DNA from 2 places in the Streptomyces sp. Edi4 genome. Region 2 is predicted to be linked to the other one. Evidence: riboswitches for the same ligand, from Rfam matches in the RefSeq annotation. Region 2 holds a riboswitch; the other holds the start of a gene.
What was found. A riboswitch is a leader RNA that binds a small molecule or an ion and turns the genes downstream of it on or off. The one in region 2 is predicted to bind S-adenosylmethionine.
Positions count from the first base shown of each region.

Region 1: another riboswitch for S-adenosylmethionine. It lies ahead of thrC (threonine synthase); the one in region 2 lies ahead of ABR738_RS11500 (aminotransferase class V-fold PLP-dependent enzyme).

Region 1 covers NZ_JBEJGY010000004.1:4,550,471-4,553,870, forward strand. The annotation lists gene ABR738_RS22665 (alpha,alpha-trehalose-phosphate synthase (UDP-forming)) at 1-676, opposite strand, end outside; gene ABR738_RS22670 (glucosyl-3-phosphoglycerate synthase) at 858-1,805, opposite strand; SAM riboswitch class I at 1,938-2,100, shown strand; gene thrC (threonine synthase) at 2,118-3,400, shown strand, end outside.
Region 2 covers NZ_JBEJGY010000004.1:2,087,514-2,090,913, forward strand. The annotation lists gene ABR738_RS11495 (Lrp/AsnC family transcriptional regulator) at 1-186, shown strand, start outside; gene ABR738_RS11500 (aminotransferase class V-fold PLP-dependent enzyme) at 604-2,013, opposite strand; SAM riboswitch class IV at 2,259-2,376, opposite strand; gene trpD (anthranilate phosphoribosyltransferase) at 2,488-3,400, opposite strand, start outside.

The DNA of each region.
Region 1 (3,400 bases), 2.5 Mb from region 2:
CCTCGAGGGTGACCACGACGGAGTCCGTGAATGCGGACGCCCACCGCCAGGTGAGGAAGCCGAGCCGGTCCGCCCCGAGCATCCCGCGCAGCAGCCGGCGCGCGATGTCGTCGGGGAGCATCCGGAAGTAGTCCACCGGCGCCCACGGCGTGTGCGAGAAGTGCCCGATGCGGAGATCGGGACGGAGTTCGCGGAGCATGCCGGGCACCAGCGCCAGGTGGTAGTCCTGCACCAGGACGCGCGCCCCGTCCGCCGCCTCCGCCGCCAGCGCCTCGGCGAAGGCCCGGTTGTACGTCTCGTAGGACGCCCACTGCCGCCGGAACTCCGCGTCGAAGACCGGCTCGAGCGGCGTCTGGTACAGCATGTGCTGGACGAACCACAGCACCGAGTTCGCGATGCCGTTGTACGCGTCCGCGAAGACGTCCGCGTCGATGTCCAGCATCCGGACGCCCTGCTCACCCACGCCCCGCCGCACCGCCTCGCGGTCGCCCTCGCCGAGCGCCGCGCACACCCACACCGACTCCACGTCGGAGCCGATCGCGCTGAGCCCGGAGACGACGCCGCCCCCGCCCCGCCTGGACTCCAGGGAGCCGTCCTCCTTGAGGGCGTACGAGACGGGGCCGCGGTTGGACGCGACGAGGACCTGGGCCGGGGGAGATGTGTGCGCGGTGACCATGTTGCGGAACCTAGCCCGCACCGCAATACCTCAAACACCCGTACGCCCGACCCCGTGGACGGAATCAGGCCACCCCTTTCTCCCCGTTTCACCCCCTGGCGCTCCCCAGCCCTCCTCGCGCCCCCCGCGCCGGGCCTTCGCACCTCCCGCGCCGGGCGTTCACGCCCCCCGCACCGGGCCCTCACGCCGCCCGGTGCACCTGGTACTCCTCGATCTCCCGCATCGGCGGCCGCTCCTCGGTGTCCACCGCGTACGTGCGCGGCACGAAACCATGGTCGCCGCGCTCGAACTGGGTCAGCTCGGGGCGTACGAGGTGGCCGCGGGACAGCCGCAGCTGGGCGGTGCGGTAGATCGCGGCAGCCATCCGGCCGAGCGCCTGCCCGTCCTGGTGACGGTGCTTGCGTACGCCCACGTCGACCTGGGCCAGCGCGTCAAGACCCACCGTGTGCAGCGCGTCCACGAGCAGCGCGAGCTCGACGCCGTACCCGACGGGGAACGGCAGCCGTTCCAGGAGCGAGCGCCTGGCCGCGTACTCACCGCCCAACGGCTGTACCACGCCGGCCAGTTGGGGCCAGTGGAGGTTGAGCAGGGGACGCGCCACGAGCTCGGTGACCCGGCCGCCCTGGCCGGCCGTCGCACCGAGCGGCCGGTCGTACATGGCCTTGACGAAGTCCACCTCCGGGTCGGTCAGGAGCGGCCCGACGATGCCGGAGACGAACGCGGCGTCGAAGTCCTTGAGGTCGGCGTCGACGAAGCAGACCACGTCCCCGCTGGTCACGAGCAGCGAGCGCCACAGCACCTCGCCCTTGCCGGGCAGCGCGGGCAGCCTCGGCAGGATCGTGTCGCGGTGGACGACCCGGGCGCCGGCGGCGGCCGCGACCTCGGCCGTACGGTCGCGGGAGCCGGAGTCGACCACGACCAGCTCGTCGACGAGCGGCACGGAGGCGGTCATCAGCTCGCGCCGGATCGTGGCCACGATCTCACCGACCGTGGCCTCCTCGTCGAGCGCGGGCAGCACCACGCTGACGGTCGTACCCGTACGGTGTTTCGCGGCCAGCATCCGCTCCAGCGGCCGCTCGGCCGTCGACCAGGAACGCCTGCTCAGCCAGCGTTCCACCTCTTCCAGCACGGCCGTCGGCCTCCTCGTGTGATCCATCTCGCGGTTCGGACGACTATCTCAACCGTCCGGAGCTTCGGTTACAGTCTTGAACAACGCGAGGGACCACCGCATGCCGGGGTCCCCACGCCGACAATCGAATACCGCTCATCCAGAGGGGCAGAGGGAAACGGCCCGTTGAAGCCCCGGCAACCCTCCAGTCGGTTCTCGTCGACCACGTTCACACGTCGGTCAGGACACGGGGCCACCGGCTAGGGAAGGTGCCAAATCCGTCTCATGGCGAAGTTCGCCCTGAGGAAGATGAGGAGAAAGGGCCTCCCCTCCATGTCTGTACAGACCGCTGAAACCCGCACCTCCGCCGAGAGCGGTACCTCCGCCGAGAACGCGTCCGGCACCCCCGTTGATCTCGGCCCGGCATCCGGCCTCTCCTGCCGCGAGTGCGGCCAGCGTTTCGAACTTGGCCCGATTTTCGCCTGCGAACTGTGTTTCGGACCGCTCGAAGTCGCCTATGACCTGCCGCTCGGCGACCCCGAGGCGCTGCGCGAGCGGATCGAGGCGGGCCCCGAGAACATCTGGCGCTACGCCCCGCTGCTGCCGGTCCCGGCCGACGTCGCCGACAAGCCGAACCTGAATCCCGGCTTCACCAAGCTCGTCAAGGCCGACAACCTGGCGCGCGAGCTGGGCGTCGAGCCCGGCAAGCTGTTCGTCAAGGACGACTCCGGCAATCCGACGCACTCCTTCAAGGACCGCGTCGTCGCCCAGGCCCTCGAGGCCGCCCGCGCCTTCGGCTTCACCACGCTCTCCTGCTCCTCCACCGGAAACCTCGCCGGAGCGGTCGGCGCCGCCGCCGCGCGGGCCGGCTTCCGCTCCTGCGTGTTCATCCCGCACGACCTGGAACAGGGCAAGGTCGTCATGGCCGCGGTGTACGGCGGCGAGCTCGTCGGCATCGAGGGCAACTACGACGACGTGAACCGCTTCTGCTCCGAGCTCATCGGCGACCCGCTCGGCGAGGGCTGGGGCTTCGTCAACGTCAATCTGCGTCCGTACTACGGCGAGGGTTCCAAGACGCTGGCGTACGAGATCTGCGAACAGCTGGGCTGGCGCCTCCCCGACCAGCTGGTCATCCCGATCGCCTCGGGCTCCCAGCTCACCAAGATCGACAAGGGGCTCCAGGAGCTGATCAAGCTCGGCCTGGTCGAGGACAAGCCGTACAAGATCTTCGGCGCCCAGGCCGAGGGCTGCTCGCCGGTGTCGACCGCCTTCAAGGCCGGACACGACGTCGTACGCCCCCAGAAGCCCGACACCATCGCCAAGTCGCTCGCCATCGGCAACCCGGCGGACGGCCCCTACGTCCTGGACATCGCGCGCCGCACGGGCGGTGCGGTGGAGGACGTGAACGACGAACAGATCGTCGACGCCATCAAGCTCCTCGCCCGCACCGAGGGCATCTTCGCGGAGACCGCGGGCGGTGTGACGGTCGGCGTCACGAAGAAGCTCATCGACGCCGGTCTCATCGACCCCTCGCTCACCACGGTCGTGCTCAACACCGGTGACGGACTCAAGACCCTGGACGCGGTGGCCGCCACCTCCCAGGCGACCGCCACCAT
Region 2 (3,400 bases):
TCGGTGACCGGTACGTACGATCTGATCGCGCTGGTCAGGGTGGCCCGCCACGACGACCTCGCGGATGTCATCCCCGGCCGCATCAGCAAGATCCCCGGGGTCGAGGGCACGGATACGCATGTGGCGTTCCGCACGTATTCCCAGCACGATCTGGAGGCGGCGTTCGCGATCGGCCTCGACGCGTAGCCCCTCCGGGGGTCACGCGCCTTCGGTCCGGGCCCACTCCCGCGCAGTTCCCCGCGCCCCTGACGGGGCTGGTGCCGGCCCGCGTGGCTGTCCTGGGGCAGGGCTCGTGCTGGCCCATGCAGGCACCCTCAGCCCGTCATGGGGGTACCCCCTGGCCCTTAAGGCCTTGGGGGAGATTGAGGACGAGCGCGTTCAGCGCGAACGGGGTCTGGGGCGGAGCCCCAGGGAGCTCGGCTGCGGACCGTGGTCGCTCCTCGCGCAGTTCCCCGCGCCCCTGGCGGGGTCCGTGCTGGCCCGCACCGGCAACCACAGCCCGTCATGGGGTCCCCCCTGGCCCTCAAGGCCTTGGGGGAGATTGAGGACGAGGCCGTTCAGGCCGAACGGGGTCTGGGGCGGAGCCCCAGGGGGCCGGGTGGGTCAGGTGGCTGGGACGCAGCGGCCCGCTTCCGTGTGGTACTGCCACGCCGCCCCGTCCCGGACCAACTCCCCCACCGCCCGCACAAACCGCTCCACATGCTCATCCGGCGTCCCCGCGCCGAAGCTGACCCGGATCGCGTTCAGCGAGCGCTCCCCCGGCTCCGCCTCCGGCGCCCCGCACTCCCCCGGGTCCCCCGGCTCGCTGCCGAGCAGCGTCCGCACCAGCGGGTGGGCGCAGAAGAGCCCGTCGCGCACCCCGATCCCGTACTCCGCCGACAGCGCCGCCGCGAAGTGCGAGCTGTTCCAGCCGTCGACCACGAAGGAGATGACGCCGACCCGGGGCGCGTCGTCCCCGAAGAGGGACAGGACCCGCACCTCGGGGACGTCCGCCAGACCCGCGCGGACCTTCGCGATCAGGTGCCGCTCCCGCTCGACCAGCGCGTCGAACCCCGCCTCGGTCAGCGCCTTGCACGCGGAGGCGATGGAGTAGACGCCGATGACATTGGGCGAGCCGGCCTCGTGGCGCGCGGCCGTGGTGTGCCACTCGACGTGCACCCCGCCGTCCTCACGCCGCGCGACCCGCTTGGAGGCGCCGCCGCCCGCCAGGTACGGCTCCGCCTCCTGGAGCCAGTCCGCCCGGCCCGCCAGCACGCCCGAGCCGAACGGCGCGTACAGCTTGTGCCCGGAGAAGGCGACCCAGTCCACGTCCAACTCCCGTACGGAGACGGGGTGATGGGGCGCGAGCTGGGCCGCGTCGAGCACGATGCGCGCCCCGTGCGCGTGCGCGGCGGCGGCGAGCTCCCTGACCGGCCACAGCTCACCGGTGACGTTGGACGCGCCGGTCACGCAGACGAGCGCGGGCCCGTAGGGGTCCCGGTCGGCGAGCGCGCGCTCCAGCGTCTCGACGGCCTGGCGCGGGGTGCGCGGCGCGTCGAGATACGTCACCCGCGCGTCCTGCCAGGGCAGCAGCGAGGCGTGGTGCTCGGTCTCGAAGACGAAGACCTGGCAGCCGGCGGGGAGCGCGCGGGCGAGCAGGTTGAGCGAGTCCGTGGTGGAGCGGGTGAAGACGACCTGGTCGCTGGGGCGGCAGTCAAGGAACTCCGCGACCGTCACGCGGCTGTTCTCGAACAGGTCGGTGGAGAGCTGCGAGAGGTAGCCGGCCCCTCGGTGCACGCTGCCGTAGTAGGGGGCGTACGCGGCGACGTCGTCCCAGACCCGCTGGAGGGCCGGCGCGCTGGCCGCGTAGTCGAGGGCCGCGTAGACGACCTCGCCGCCGGTGACGAGCGGCACGGTGACATCGCGGCCGAGCACCGCGAGCGGCGCCGCGCAGCAGTGCTCGGCGGGCTCGGGGGCCGAGGAGGCGCAGGAGGCGGAAGGCGCGTGGGCGGCGGTGGCGGGGCGTGCGGACATGGCGGTATCTCCCAGCAGGGCAAGGCGAGTTGGCTTCTGGCCCCGGGTACGGCGGCGCGGCCCCGGATGAGAAAGGGGTCGACTGGCGTGCCGTATACGGGTGTTGTCCTCGGACACACGACACGAAGGGGCCGCGCGGAGGAGGGTGGAGAAGGGGCGGATACGCCCTATCGCATTCGCTTGCTCACGAGACTGCTCCCTTGAGGACCAGGACCCCAGGGCTGTGACATCACGCGATGTCCAGGGGTCCGCGCTTGCCGTGGGCCTTGCTGCCCACGACCTGGTCTTCACCCGGGGCACCCCGCCACGGACGGAGGGTTGCCGGACAGCGAGCCGGGGCCTAAATCGCTGTCACTCATGACCTTGGACAGCATCCTGCCACACGTCGCCACGTGCGCAAGGCGCAGTCCGCGATCCGGACTGCGCCTTGGGTCACATCATTGGGTCACGTCTTTGGGTCGCAGCAGCTGCGGCTCAGGCGTTGCTCGCGGCCACCCAGCGCTCCAGCGTGCGCTGCGCCGCCCCGGAGTCGATGGCCTCGGCGGCCCGGGCCATCGCGGCGCCCAACTGCCCGGCGAGCGGGCCTTCGCCCGGCTCGAGGGCGACCAGCGCGGCCGCCGAGTTCAGCAGGACGGCGTCGCGCACCGGGCCCTGTTCGCCGGCCAGGAGCCGGCGGACGATCTCCGCGTTGTGCGAGGGGTCCCCGCCGCGCAGCGCCTCGATCGGGGTGATCGCGATGCCGACGTCGCGCGGGTCGAAGCGCTCCTCGCGCACGGCGCCGTCGCGCACCACCCACACCCGCGAGGTGGCCGTGGTGGTGAGCTCGTCCAGACCGTCGTCCCCGCGGAAGACCAGCGCGCTGGAGCCGCGCTCGGCCAGCACGCCCGCCACGATGGGCGCCATCCTCGGGTCGGCGACGCCGGTGGCCTGGGCGCGTACCTTCGCGGGGTTGGTGAGCGGCCCCAGCACATTGAAGGTGGTGCGGATGCCCAACTCCCTGCGCGCGGCGGCCACATAGCGCAGGGCGGGGTGGAACGTCACCGCGAAGCACATGGTGATGCCGGCCTCCTCCGCCACCTGGGCCACCCGCTTCGGGGACAGTCCGAGATCGACCCCCAGCTTCTCCAGGACGTCGGAGGCGCCGCTGGAGGAGGAGGCCGCACGGTTGCCGTGCTTGACGACCCTGGCGCCGGTCCCGGCGACGACGATCGCCGACATGGTGGAGATGTTGACGGTCTTGGCGCCGTCGCCGCCGGTGCCGACGATGTCGACGCTGGGGCCCGGCACCTCGATCAGATGGGCGTGCTCGTACATGGTGCGTACCAGACCGGTGATCTCGGCGACCGTCTCGCCCTTGGCGCGCAGCGCGACCATGAACCCCGCGATC